Regions from separate parts of the Paraburkholderia sp. 31.1 genome, predicted to be linked through region 1. Evidence: riboswitches for the same ligand, from Rfam matches in the RefSeq annotation. Region 1 holds a riboswitch; each other region holds the start of a gene.
What was found. A riboswitch is a leader RNA that binds a small molecule or an ion and turns the genes downstream of it on or off. The one in region 1 is predicted to bind cobalamin.
Positions count from the first base shown of each region.

Region 2: another riboswitch for cobalamin. It lies ahead of cobW (cobalamin biosynthesis protein CobW); the one in region 1 lies ahead of F6X37_RS03685 (HoxN/HupN/NixA family nickel/cobalt transporter).
Region 3: another riboswitch for cobalamin. It lies ahead of F6X37_RS14315 (TonB-dependent receptor domain-containing protein); the one in region 1 lies ahead of F6X37_RS03685 (HoxN/HupN/NixA family nickel/cobalt transporter).

Region 1 is NZ_VZQN01000004.1:72,975-77,566, forward strand. Features, by position in the region: gene F6X37_RS03675 (error-prone DNA polymerase) at 1-284, shown strand, start outside; gene F6X37_RS03680 (hypothetical protein) at 332-520, shown strand; gene F6X37_RS03685 (HoxN/HupN/NixA family nickel/cobalt transporter) at 507-1,568, opposite strand; cobalamin riboswitch at 1,621-1,809, opposite strand; gene F6X37_RS03690 (FAD-dependent monooxygenase) at 2,201-3,760, shown strand; gene F6X37_RS03695 (acyl-CoA dehydrogenase family protein) at 3,840-4,592, opposite strand, start outside.
Region 2 is NZ_VZQN01000003.1:224,972-229,563, reverse strand. Features, by position in the region: gene cobN (cobaltochelatase subunit CobN) at 1-1,210, opposite strand, end outside; gene cobW (cobalamin biosynthesis protein CobW) at 1,225-2,316, opposite strand; cobalamin riboswitch at 2,518-2,796, opposite strand; cobalamin riboswitch at 2,877-3,137, shown strand; partial or broken gene cobA (uroporphyrinogen-III C-methyltransferase) at 3,332-4,072, shown strand; gene F6X37_RS37565 (cobalamin biosynthesis protein) at 4,088-4,582, shown strand; gene cobO (cob(I)yrinic acid a,c-diamide adenosyltransferase) at 4,579-4,592, shown strand, end outside.
Region 3 is NZ_VZQN01000016.1:22,047-26,638, forward strand. Features, by position in the region: gene F6X37_RS14310 (FecCD family ABC transporter permease) at 1-540, opposite strand, end outside; gene F6X37_RS14315 (TonB-dependent receptor domain-containing protein) at 580-2,511, opposite strand; cobalamin riboswitch at 2,601-2,866, opposite strand; gene F6X37_RS14320 (ATPase) at 3,087-3,446, shown strand; gene F6X37_RS14325 (cell division protein ZapA) at 3,443-3,757, shown strand; RNA gene ssrS (6S RNA) at 3,824-4,005, shown strand; gene F6X37_RS14335 (EVE domain-containing protein) at 4,147-4,592, shown strand, end outside.

The DNA.
Region 1 (4,592 bases):
GCCGCCTCGCGCGCGGCTGCGGACTGGTGACGGTCCGTCAGCGTCCCGGCACGGCCAAGGGAGTCGTGTTCGTCACGCTCGAAGACGAGACGGGCAACGTCAATGTGATCATCTGGCCAAGCCTGCTTGAAAAACAGCGCAAAGAAGCGTTGGGCGCCGCGCTGCTCGCCGTGTACGGCACGTGGCAGTGTCAGGGAGAAGTACGGCACCTCGTCGCGCAGCGGCTCGTCGACATGTCTCATCTGCTGGGCGAGTTGCAGACGACGAGCAGAGACTTCTGCTGATGCGAGCGCGCAAATACGTATCATCGGAACAGCAAACGGAGGCATCCATGTGCTATTCGGCTCAGATTCTGGCGGACTACCGGCGCTACGTCCGCATGTTCGGCGCGCACATGAGCATTCGAACGCGCGACATCATCATGGCAACGCGTCCGGGCAGCACGATCCTCTGCATGTCTGAGCCGGACGCGTTGCGCATCCGGCAGGTTTGTTCTGGCTTTTCGATCAGCCCAGGTTGACGGGCATGTCGTCGTAGCGCTTGAGCTTGTAGAACAACACGGACACCAGCCAGCTGACGACGAACAGGCCGATCACCACGTAGCCGAGCAGGCCAAAGTTGTCCGATGCCGTGCCGATCAGATCCCAGAAGCCGCCCTTGAGGTCGAGCTTGTCCGCGATCAGCGCCAGCACCTCAATGCCGCCGATCAGCACCGCCACAATCACCGACACGAACGTAATCGTGATGTTGTAGTACAGCTTGCGGACCGGCTTCATGAAAGCCCAGCCATATGCGCCGAGCATCAGCACGCCGTCGGCGGTATCGACCAGGCACATGCCCGCAGTAAACAGTGCGGGGAAGATCAGGATAGTCGCGAGAGACATGCCATCAGCGGCCTGAGCGGCAGAAATACCGAACAGCGCCACTTCCGTCGCCGTATCGAAGCCCAGGCCGAACACGAAGCCGATCGGGTACATGTGCCAGCTACGTGAGACAAGGCGGAACAGCGGACGGAAAATGCGCGACAGGAAACCGCGCTTGTTGAGCAGCATGTCGAGGTCTTCCTCGACGAGGCGCTCGCCACGCTGCACGCGCCGGAAAGTCTTCACCACCGACACCAGAATCATCACGTTGACGATTGCCAGCACCAGCAGAAAACCCGCCGACACTGAGGTGCTGATGATTCCACCGATTGCCTTCATGTCTTCGAAGCGTGCTTTCAGCGTGACGGCCGCGAACGCGACGGCAACCGAAAGCGCGATCACGATCGTCGAATGCCCCAGCGAAAAGAAAAAGCCCACTGCAACCGGGCGTTTGCCGCCTTGCATCAGTTTCCGTGTGGTGTTGTCGATAGCGGCGATGTGATCTGCGTCGACCGCATGGCGCAAGCCGAACGTATAAGCGAGCAATGCAGTGCCGATCAACGCGGGGCGGCCATGAAGGGCAGTGAGCGCCCAGATCCAGACGCCGACGTTGGCCGCTATGAGCAGTGAAAAAATGCCGATGACCTTGCCGCGTAGCGCCTGCGGGCCGTCGTCGAACAGGTGAGAAAGATAAGGCTGTCGCATGAATGTCCTCGCATGCTGGTGAAGCGCCCGGTATGGGCGGGTTTACCGGGCGCGATTACGTCCCGGGCGCGGCAGGTCTCCTGGCTTACGTGTCTGCGCCCGACGCCGCCTTCCCGGTTGCCCAGTGGCCTGATGACATCGGACTTCGCGTTTACAGTTGCGGGCACAGCTATGGTCTTGGCGTTTGCCTCACCATATTCCCTATTAATGCCTTGCGGCAGCCGTCGCGATGGCGATTATCGCGTACAAACCGTGCAGATAGCTTTCGATCGGAAAGCCGACTGACAGTCGTCTCTCTTTGCGTTGTTGCGTGCGCCACCAGTCCTGGCGACACGGCGGTCGGCAAATGCGCGATGGGCCTACACGCTCGCCGCGCGCTACAGTTCGCGCTCGCACGGCTTTGAACGCCGCCGGCTGTTGCAACCCATCGCCACAATGTTATAAAGCTGTGTCGGAAAAGGCAGACTTGGTTTGGTAAGCCCAAGTCCTTTCGGTAACGAAAGCTCTGGTCTTTGGCCTCGCGCACGAGATCCCCACGACGAACATTCGACGCTGTACAGGCGTCCAAACGTTCGTCCGTGTGGTTCTCAACTGAGGAACGCTCCGGTCGGACATCGACACAGGAGTAGTTCATGCGCAGACATCATCCAGATATCTATGACGTTGTGATTGCCGGGGCCGGCCCCGTCGGCCTGTTTCTCGCCTGCGAGCTGCGCCTGTTTGACCTCTCGGTCCTGGTGCTGGAGCAAGCCGAGGACCCACACTCCCCATTGAAGCGCCTTCCATTCGGAATGCGCGGCCTTTCGGCGCCGACCCTTGAAGCGCTGTATCGTCGTGGGTTGCTGGATGAGGTAGTCGCGGCGCAGCGTGAGAGTGATGCCGCAGGCAAGAATGCGACGACCGCACACTGGACGGGACAGCCGCGTCGGCCAGCCGGCCACTTCGCGGGCATCCAGTTCTATCACGACGACGTTGACACCTCGAAGTGGCCATATCGTCTGCCAAGCCCGGCCGACACCAGCATGGCAGTCGAATTGGAGACACTCGAAACTGTCCTGGCTCGCCGAGCCAGTGCGATGGGGGCCGAGATCCGGCGTGGTTTTAGTGCCAACGCGATAAGGGCGTCAGACGACGAGGTAAATGTTCACGCGGGTGGCGAGACTTTCGCCGGACGCTGGCTTGTCGGTTGCGATGGTGGTCGTAGTGCGATGCGCAAGGCAGGCGCCTTTGATTTCGTTGGCACCGAACCGGAGTTCACCGGCTATTCCGTTGAAATCGAGATGGCAGACCAGCAAGCGCTCCGCCCCGGCCGGCACTATACGTCGAAGGGCATGTACACCTATGCACGGCCTGGCACGATCGCGATGGTGGAATTCGATGGCGGCGCCTTTCACCGGATCCAACCGATCACGCTGGAGCATGTGCAGGCAGTGTTGCGCCGCGTGTCGGGCACAGATATCACCCTGACAAAACTTCAGATCGCTACCACCTGGACGGATCGAGCTTTCCAGGCGACAACGTATCGCAAAGGACGCGTGCTGCTTGCGGGTGACGCCGCACACATCCACTCCCCCTTGGGCGGTCAAGGGCTTAATCTCGGTCTGGGAGACGCGATGAACCTGGGTTGGAAGCTGGCATCCACGATCCGTGGCGACGCGCCGACCAATCTACTCGACAGCTATCAGCGGGAACGGCATCCGGTGGGAGTGAACGTTCTCGACTGGTCGCGCGCGCAGGTTGCGCTCATGCGCCCCACCCAAAGCACGCGCGCGCTTGCAGCCGTCATCCGTGATCTCATCGAGACCCGCGATGGCGCGACGTACTTTGCTGAGCGCGTGTGGGGCGTTTCGCTCCGCTACGACCTTGGCGGCGGTCATCCGCTGGTAGGCCGCAGCGCTCCTGATTTCGAGCTCGTCGACGGAACAAAGGTCGGCGGTCTTCTGCGCGAAGGAAAAGGCCTATTCCTGGAGTTCGACCCGGGCGCATCGCTTCAGGCGCTCGCGAGCCGTTGGCGAGAGCAGGTCACCTATGTCGCAAGCGACGTCAAGGAACGGCTGGGATTGCGCGCTGTACTGCTGCGTCCTGACGGGTTCGTCGCGTGGGCAAGTGAAGCCGCCATTCGCGATGAGGAGATTGCCGAAGTCTTGGCGCGATGGTTCGGCAAACCTGGGAATGCGCGTGGATCCGTTTAGCTGAGAGCATCATCGGAATGGCGGGTTTCCTGGGGCCTACAGACGTCCCCTCACATCGATCGACTATCTTGCGGCTCGACTAGCCGGCGGCGGTCTTCGAGACCAAGTCTTCCAGAAGCAGCCTGCCAACTGCAGCATAATTTCGTTGCTGGGCCACGACGTGTTGCGCCCCGGCGTGAAGGTCACGCAATCGCCGCTGCAGCGGCGAGGCGTCATAGAGAGCGCTCCCGCCACCCAGCGCGAAGCACGCGTCGGCAATACGCACACAGGTCGAAGCGATCCACACGGCGTTCTGCGTGCTTTGCATGCGCAGCGCGTCGTCGTTGATTGTTCCCGCCAGCGCATGGCCCCAGTGGCTTGCGGCCTGTACCTCCATGAACGCCTGCGCCGCCCTCAGGTCGGCTTCGACTCGGCCGAGTTCTGCCTGGAACAGCTCCGAATCACGCATCGCAGTCACCGCGCGATGCTGCCTCCGGCCGGTATTCGCAAGCGCGACGAGTTCCCCCAACGCTCCTTCGGCCACACCGACGGAGAAGGCGCTGTGCATCACCGGAATGAGTTCCCGCCCGCTCTGATAGAGCGGGCCCGGAAGACAAGGCACGCCGTTCTCGATATCAAAGAAGTTCCTTTCCGGCACGATCTTGTCGGCGATCGCGATGTGATGACTGCCGGAACCCTTGAGCCCTGCCACGTGCCACGTATCCTCGATCCGCCATTCGGACGCTGGGAGAATGAAGCCGCGCACCAGCGGCGGCCCGTCTTCGCCGGCGCAACCGGGAAGCGGCCTCCCGTCTTTCGTCATCGTGCAGAAACCCATCATCCATTCGGCTTG
Region 2 (4,592 bases), on a different contig from region 1:
GCGTATCGAGCCCGACGCCATTGCCGATGCGCCCTTCGCTCATCGGATAGTTGGCGAGAATCAACGCGACTTTCTTGTCGGCGTTATCGAGCGAACGCAAACGGCACCAGCGCCGGCTCAGCTCGGCGAGAAAGCGCACCCGTTCGAGGTCGGGCTGATAGCGGACCACGTCCACCTGCGTATGCGCACAGCGATACGCGAGTCCCTTGAAGCTGATCGCGCGCGTGATGATGCGCCCGTCCACTTCGGGCAGCGCGATATGCATCGCGATGTCGCGCGAATTGAGGCCGTGGTTGTCCTTCAGCCAGTCTTCGCGATTGCCGCCGCTCAGGATCACCTGGAACACCGGCGCGTCGCCGGCGAGCGCGAGCGGCTCCGGGTCGTCGATCGCGGAAGCGGCGAACGCGGTCGTGTTCAGCACGAGCGCGACACCATGTTGCGCGCACAGCGACTGCACGACATCGCGGCTCAGCGCATCCTTCAGCGACGTGATCGCGAGCGGCAGCGGATTGAGCCCTTGCGCTTCGAGCGCGTCGATCAGCGCATCGAACACCGCGGTATTGGCGGCCTGCAGATGCGCCTTGTAGAACAGAATCGCGACGACCGGCGCGTCTTGCCGCCAACGCGCCTGCCAGTCGGCGACGATGGGGGTATCGCGCTCAGGGTGATACAGCGACGCGGCCGGCAACGCGCGCGGCGGATCGGGTTCGCGCCCCCAGTCGAGCGCGCGATACGCGACGCAGCGCAAAAACGCCTCGGCGTTCTGCGGACCGCCCTCGCGCAGATAGCGCCACAGCTGCTGACACAGCTCGGCGCTCGCGGTGCTGCGCGCGAGCAGGTTCGGGTCTTCCTGCAGATCGCCGGAAAACATCGCGAGTGTTTGCTGTTTGCGCTGCGCGAGCGCGACCACCTGCTCGATGCCGTACGGCCAATACGTTTCGCCGCCGAGATGATCGACGACGACCACGCGCGCATGCTGCAACACGTCGTCCAGATAGAAATCGACCGAAGCAGGCTGACGCAGATACGTGACGTTCGCGAGCCGCACGCTCGGAAAGCCGTCGCCGAGACGCGGCACCACGCTCGCGAGCAGCGACAGCGTGGTGTCGGCGGAACTGAGCACGACGATCTCGGCGGGCTGCTGATCGATGCGGATCACGCCCTGCGTATCGTCGACGAAGCCGCCCGGCGTCGTGCGCAGCAGATGCATGCTGGTGCGCCCGTTTATGCCGTCGCGTTCGACGTCGCGCCGAGCGCCGCGTCGAACGCCTGTTGCAGCGCGTGCTGGTCGAGGTCTGCGCCGATCAGCACGAAGCGGCTCAACGCGCCGTCGCCATTTTCACCCGCTTGCCAGCGCCGGTCGAAGTAGCTGTCGAAGCGCCGGCCCACGCCCTGGATCACGAGACGCATCGCCGCGCCCTGCAGTGCCGCGAAGCCTTTGACACGGTAAATCGTGTGGGTTTCGACGAGCGCCTGCAAGGCGGCGAGCGCCGCGTCGCGCGACGGTACCGATGCCTGCACGACGACCGAATCGAATTCATCGTGGTGATGATCGGGGTCGTCGGCGGAACCGTGGTGGTCATGACGCAGGTGGATCGTCTCTTCCGACGCCGCTTCGAGGCCCAGCAGCGTATGCAGGTCGAGCCGCCCCTGCTGCGCGCGCACGATCTTCACCTGCGGCGCAATCTCCGCGCGGATCGCGGCTTCGACCTCGTGCTGCCGCGCGTCGTCGATCAGATCGGTCTTGTTCAGAATCACCAGATCGGCCGCCGCCAACTGGTCTTCGAACAGCTCGTGCAGCGGCGACTCGTGATCGAGATTCGGATCGGCCTTGCGCTGCGCATCGACGGCGAGCGGGTTATCGGCGAACTGGCCGCTCGCGGCGGCCGGGCCGTCCACCAACGTCACCACCGCGTCGACCGTGAAGCCATTGCGGATCTGCGGCCAGTTGAACGCCTGCACGAGCGGCTTCGGCAACGCGAGCCCCGACGTTTCGATCAGCACGTGATCGAGTTCATCGCGGCGCTCCGCGAGCTTTTCCATCACCGGGAAAAATTCTTCCTGCACGGTGCAGCACAAACAACCGTTCGCGAGTTCATACAATTGCCCTTCGGTCTCGACGCCGTTTTCATCGCAACCGATGCCGCAGCCCCTGAGGATTTCGCCGTCGATGCCGAGCTCGCCGAACTCGTTGACGATCACCGCGATGCGCTTGCCGCCCGCATGCTGAAGAATGTGCCGCAGCAGCGTGGTTTTGCCGCTGCCGAGAAAGCCCGTGACGATCGTGACGGGGATCTTGCGCAATTGAGTTTGCATCGTGAGGTCCATCCCTTGGCGTTGATCGGTATGCCGGAAAGTCCGCGCGTGGGTCCGCGTCGGCTGGCGAATGGAGCGAATGAAGCACGCGCAGCAGTACCAGCGATCACCAGACACGGGGACGAACGACGGCATTGCCGCAACAACGGAAATACAGAAAGCGGAACTGAGGTCATGAACGCGCCGCCGCATCCCCGCGGCGGTCGTTCTGCTTCTTTGGGCCGGTATCCGGGCTGGCGAAAGCGCCGCTTCCCCTTCCCGGCCGAGTGGTTTCTCGTCCAGTGGTGAAATGTCCACGCGAGCTTGCGCGAGGACATCGAAGCCGGCACTGCGGTGTCCGGCTATCAAGCCGGAACCGCTTTTCGCTTACCGTTGCGGGGACAGCACAGGTTAGCCGCTCCAGAGCAGGTGGCTCCCTGTTTCCCGTTTAACTGCATGCGCACGAGCGCGCACGCGAGCACCCAAAGTGCGTGCGAGTGTAGGCCCGCGGCCTTGCGCAGTCAAGCAACGCAGCGAGCCGGAAAGCGCCGCCGAGGCTTATCCGGCAAGGCGCCATGTGCTATCGTATGCGCGCGTTTGGTGCCCGCACATGCGCTCGCGTGTGCAGTTAAACGGGAAACAGGCAGCGCCTCGCGCGTTCAACCTGTGCTGTCCCCGCAACGGTAAGCGACCTGCGGCGCGCGATTCGATTCGCCTTCGATTCCGCCGTGCCGCGCATGCGTTTTTTGATGCCACTGTCCCGCGAATCCACAAACCGGGACGGGAAGGCGAAGCGCATGAGGCCGCCAGCCCGGATACCGGCCAGACGCGGAGGCGGTGCCGCATTGCATCCGTGCATCACGCGGCGCCGCCGGCCGCCGGAATCCGCGGGGAACGGATGTGAAGGCGTAGCAGCGCGGCATCGCGCGTGCCCGGATTCGCAGTTCCGCATGACCTCTATATTCACCGCCGCGCGCGCTGTCGCACGCCGCGTCTCTTCTTCCATCACCGCATGGCGCGCGCCATGCACGCCGCGATGACGCGCGCCTGGCTGATCGGCGCCGGTCCCGGCGACGTCGAACTGATCACGCTGAAGGCCACCCGTGCGCTCGCGCAGGCCGATGTCGTGCTCGTCGACGATCTGGTGAATCCCGACGTGCTGCAGTTCGCGCGCACCGGCGCGCAAGTCGTGTACGTCGGCAAACGCGGCGGCCATCCGTCGACGCCGCAAGCCGACATCGTCGCGCAAATGCTCGGGCATCTGCGCGCGGGACGCAGCGTCGCGCGGCTCAAGGGCGGCGATCCGTTCGTGTTCGGCCGCGGCGGCGAAGAGTTGCAGGCGCTACAGGCCGCGGGTATCGAAGTCGACGTGATCAACGGCATCACGGCCGGCATCGCGGCGCCCGCGGCGCTCGGTATCGCGGTCACGCATCGTGATCACGCGCAGGGCGTCGTGTTCGTCACCGGCCACGGCGCCGGCGGCAGTGGCGAACCGGACTGGGCCGCGCTCGCCGCGACGCGCATGACGCTGGTGATCTATATGGGCATGCGCCGGCTCGGCGAGATCGCCCGCGCATTGCTCGCGGCCGGCATGTCCGCCGACACGCCGTGCGCGGCGATCGAGTCGGCGACGCGGCCTGAGCAGCGTCATGTGCTCGCGCCGCTTCGCGAGTTCGCCGAGGCGGTGGCGCACGCGGGGCTCGGCTCGCCGGCGATCGTCGTGATCGGCGGTGTGGCGTCGCTCGCACTGGCGCGTGATGCGGCCAAACGCGACGCCGGCGTTGCTCACGAACTGGCAGCGAGCGCGACACGACACGGACTCGGACGCGCGATCAAAACGCTGAGCGTCGGCATCGGTTGCCGCTTGCACAGCAAAGCCGCTGAGATCGAAGCCGCCGTCCGCGCAGCGCTCGGATCGAATGCCTTCGAGCAGATCCGCGCGATCGCGACGATCGACACCAAAGCCAACGAAGCCGGTCTGCTCGAATTCTGCTCACGTCATCAGCTGCCGCTGCAACTGTTCAGCCGCGAGCAGATCGCCGCGGTACCGGTCGCGTCGCCGTCGGCGGCGGCACACGCGCATCTCGGTGTCGATGGTGTGTGCGAGCCGTGCGCGCTGCTGGCGGCAACGGCGCCGGACTCCACCGCAACCGCGCAAAACGCGCGTCTAATCGTACGCAAGACCGTGCACGCCGGCATCACGGTGGCGATCGCAGCGGCGAACAACGCTGCCCTTAGCGACGCGCCCCCATCCCATCCCGCCTCTCAAAACCAGGACCCTCGATGAAAACCGATCC
Region 3 (4,592 bases), on a different contig from region 1:
CACCGCGCCGGTCAATAGCAAACGGGGCGACGTGTCCTGCGGCTCGCCGCGCCATAGCTCGCGACGCGCGAGGCCGAGCACCAGCAGGATCGACACGAACGCACCCGCGAACGCGCTCGCATCGACGAGCCACCATGCGCCGCCCGCGATCATCGCAACGAGCGCGAACGTCGCCGCGCCGCCCGACACGCCGAGCACGTATGGCTCGGCCAGCGGATTGCGCAGCAGCACCTGCAGCAGCGCGCCGGCGAGCGCGAGCAACGCGCCGCACGCGAAGCCCGCGAGCGCGCGCGGCAAACGCAACGTACGCACGATTTCGCCGGCGAGATCGTCGCTGCCCGTGCCGCCGAACGTGTGCGTCGGCACGAGCGCCGCAAGCACGCGCGACGGCGCGAGCGGCACACTGCCGAGCACCAGCGAGGCGCCGAGCACCGCGATGGCGGCGAGCGCGAGCCCGAGCCAGATCGCGGCCGCGCGTTTCGCGTTCATCGGGCGCGGCGTCGCCATCGCGGCGCACAGCGAAGCGGACGCGCGGCTCATCCGCGTGCGTTCACGCATGCGGCCACCTCGGCGCGCGCGTCACTGCTGCTGCCAGCCGAGCGTGAGATACGCACCGCGTCGCGGCGAGTTATACGAGTAGGCCGTTTCATAATCCTTGTTGAACAGATTGTCGATTTGCGCACTGACGTACCAAGCTTTGGTGACGTTGTAGCGCGCCGACAGATTCACGATGCCATAACCGCCGAGGTTGCCGGTGCTATCGGTGCGCGGACCGCTGACGATCCACTCGCCGCCAACCCGCCATCCACCGATGCTGCGGTTCACCGCGAACGACCCGAACCGACGCGCGCGCCGCACGAGGTCGGTACCGTTGTCGAGATCGACCGGGTTCTGCAGCGTCACCGTTGCGCGCACGTCGGTCTTGCCGACATGACCGCTCCACGATCCCTCGAGTCCCTGCACCTTCGCACGGCCGACGTTCTCCGCGAGGTAGATGCCGGGGATCGTCTGCACGTAGTCGATCAGATTCGTATAGCGCGTCTGGAATGCGTTCAGACGCATCACGCCGAGCGCATCGGTCGCGTACTGCAAACCGGCTTCGACCGAATGACTGCGCTCGGGCTGGATCGACGGGTTGCCGCTGATCGGATAGTACAGATCGTCGAAGCTCGGCGCGCGGAACGCATCCGAATAGCTTGCGGTTACCTTCCAGCGCGACGTGATGTCGAATCCGTAGCCGAGATAGTAACTGTTCGCCCCACCGAAATCGGAGTACTGGTCGCGTCGCACGTTGGCCTGAATCTGGTTGCGGCCGAAGCGCGCGCTGTAGCCCGCGAAGACCGAATCGACGCGACGGTCGGGCGCGGCGAACGTGTCGGAGTCGAGCGTCTGGTCGAGATGCTCGTAGCCGAGTTGCAGCTTCTGGTTCGCGGCGAGCGCGAAATCGTTCTGCCACGTGTACTGGCGATTGTCGGTATCGAAGCGGCCGTTGTAGATGCCATTGGTGTTCGACACGCTGCGGTCGTCGCCCTCGGCGAGCGTGACGTGGGTGGTCCACCAGTCGGTCAGCTTGCCGTTCGCGAATACCGACACCTGACGCACCTTGCTATAGAGATTGTTCAGATCGGTGGGCTCGCCGTACGCATTGTCGTAGCTGTTGTCGTTGTTCGACTGGAAGTAGCTGACGCCCGCGTCCCACCTGTCGGTGAACTTGTGACGCAGCGACGCGCTGATGCTCTCGTTCAGATTGCCGTTTGCGTTCGGATTCGCGTTCGGCGCCTCGAGCGGATTGAGCGACGAAAAGCCGTCGTCCTTCGTGCGCGCGAGCGAGATGTTGAAGGTCGTGCGGCCGTCCTGATCGAGCGCGCCGTTCACGCCGGCCGTTTGCGTCTGCGTGTGATAGCTGCCGTAGCCGACCGAAAAATTGAAACGCGGCGGATGATCGCCGCCGTCTTTCGTGAACACCTGCACGACGCCGCCGATCGCGCCCGAACCATACAACGCCGACACGTTGCCGTTCACCACTTCGACGTGATCGACCTGATCGAGCGGAATCTGTGCGAGTTGAGCTGAGCCGAGACTCACCGAATCGACGCGCACGCCGTCGATCAGCAGCAGCGATTGCGTCGACGATGCGCCGCGCAGAAAGAGGCTCGTGGTCGAACCGGGGCCACCCGTGCGCGAGATTTGCGCGCCTGGCGCGAGTTGCAACAGGCCGGGCAGATCGGTCGCGGTCGTGTCGGCGATGTCCTGCTGATCGAACTGCGTAGTCTGCGGGATCGCATCGCGCAACGCTTGCGGTCCGCGTTGCGCGGTCACGACGATCGGCGACAGCACGTTGCCCGATGCATCGGTGGAAGTGAGATTGGCCGCGTCGGCAACGTTTGCGGCGCTCGCAGCGGTTGCATCCGTCGCGGACGATGAAGACGCGGGCTCGGCGCTTTGCGCATGCACGACGAGCGGCAGGCTCGCGAACGCGAGCAGCGTTGCGCGGGCGATGGGGGACAGCATGGGATGACATTCCTGTGGATAGCGTGCGCGGCCTGCTTCCCCGCAGGCCGACGCGTCACGAGGCGCCCCCTTGTTTAGCGTTTTCGCGGGGGACGTCCCTCTTTTCTGGCCGGTATCCGGGCTACGACACATCGATCCCGCCTTCCCACGCGTGACGCGCAGTGGCACACTCGCACGTTGAACTTCCAACCTTGCGACCAGGACCGACCTGCATGAGCACATCACATGCGGTCGCTTACCGTTGCGGGGGCAGCGCAGGTTCGCGCATCCGGTTTTGGCACCGCGCGCGTCCTGCTTCCCGTTTAACTGCGCGCGCCGAGAAGCGCGCGCGGGCACCAGAGTGCGGGAAGTTTACGAGCGGCCTCGCGGGGCGTCAAGAAAGGTCAACCGGAGCGCAATCGGTTCTGTTGAATGCAGCTTATTGTCCGATGGATTACCGGTTTTTTACCTTATGGTCGACGACGCGACACCCAACGAACCTGCACGAAGCGATGCTGTTACGTCTCGAAACGAGACAATTGTCGGAACCTGTAATATTCCGCGCTAAAATGCGATGTCTTTAGAGGACGCAGCACATGCTCACCGAACTCGAATCACTCTCCCAGAACATCGGCAAGCTGATTGCGATCAGCCAGCGCCACAACGAAGCGCGGCTCGCGCTCGAAGAGCAGCTCGCGCAAACGCGTGCCGAAGTGCAAGCCACGCATGCGGAACTCGCGCAATTGCGCGAAGAGCGCGACGCACTGCAGGCGGAACGCGACGCGCTGTCCGCCAAGATCGACGACGCTCAGGTGCGCCTGAATGCGATTCTCGAAAAATTGCCGCGCGCACGCGCGAGCAGCGAACCGGATAACCAGCTCGATCTGCTCGAGTCCGCCCAGCCCGGACACGAGGAAGCGGAAAGCGACGTGAGCCGACACGGAGAAAGCGCATGACCACCAAGCAGATCGAAGTATCGATTCTCGAAGTACCCTATCGTCTCGCCTGCTCGCCGGAAACGGAAGGCGCGCTGCTCGAGGCGGTCGCGCGCGTCGACGCCGAGATGAAGAAAATCCGCAGCGGCAGCAACGTGCGCGGCACCGATCGCATCGCGGTGATGGCTGCGCTGTCGCTGGCATCGGAACTGCTTAAACTGCAAAGCAGCGTGCGACACGGAGAAGCATTTCCTGCTGAAGAAATCCGGCGTACAATGCAGCAAATGAACGAACAGCTAGGTACTGTGATCGAGCAGTACAGCTTGCAGTAAGCAGTAGTGGGCCGGTTTCGAATCGGTCACGTGTTGAACGGTTTGGGTTGTAGCTTCATCGGTTTAGCTTCCCTGCCTGGTTCGCCAAGGTCATACATTCCTTGAACCAATGCCATGTGCACGGTTGCGGAAATTTGTAGCACGGGTGTGCGCGTCACTCAGTCTGATGTACCCGAAGTGTTGCTAACTGCGACCAATTCTGAACCCTCGGTTCAGGATGCCGGCCTAGCGGCTAAGGCGGGGACCTTATCTGGAACGGCATCGGACTTCGGTTCGATGCCGTTTTTCTTTGGTCGTCGTTTTTTCGTTTGAGCGCCTTTTTCAGGGGCTTTTCCGTACGCGCCTGCTGTTGTTGCGCTTCGTTCAATCTCACACGCTCACTCCGATTCATGCGCTACTGGCTGATGAAGTCCGAACCGGACGAAGCAAGCATCGACGACCTCGCCAACGCACCACATCGCACCTTGCCGTGGACCGGCGTACGCAACTATCAGGCGCGCAACTTCATGCGCGACGTGATGCAGGTCGGCGACGGCGTGCTCTTCTATCATTCGAGCTGTCCGGAGCCCGGCATCGCGGGCATCGCGGAGGTCTCGTCGAGCGCGTATCCGGACCCTACGCAGTTCGATAAAAAGAGTCCGTACTACGACGCGAAATCGTCGCCGGAAACGCCGCGCTGGATGCTCGTCGACGTCGTGTTCAAGAAGAAAATCGGGCTGATTCCGCTTGCCGCGCTGCGCGAGCATGCCGAATTGCAGGACATGCGCGTGCTCGCCAAAGGCAATCGCCTGTCGATCACGCCGGTGACCGAAGCCGAATGGCGCTTCATCACTAA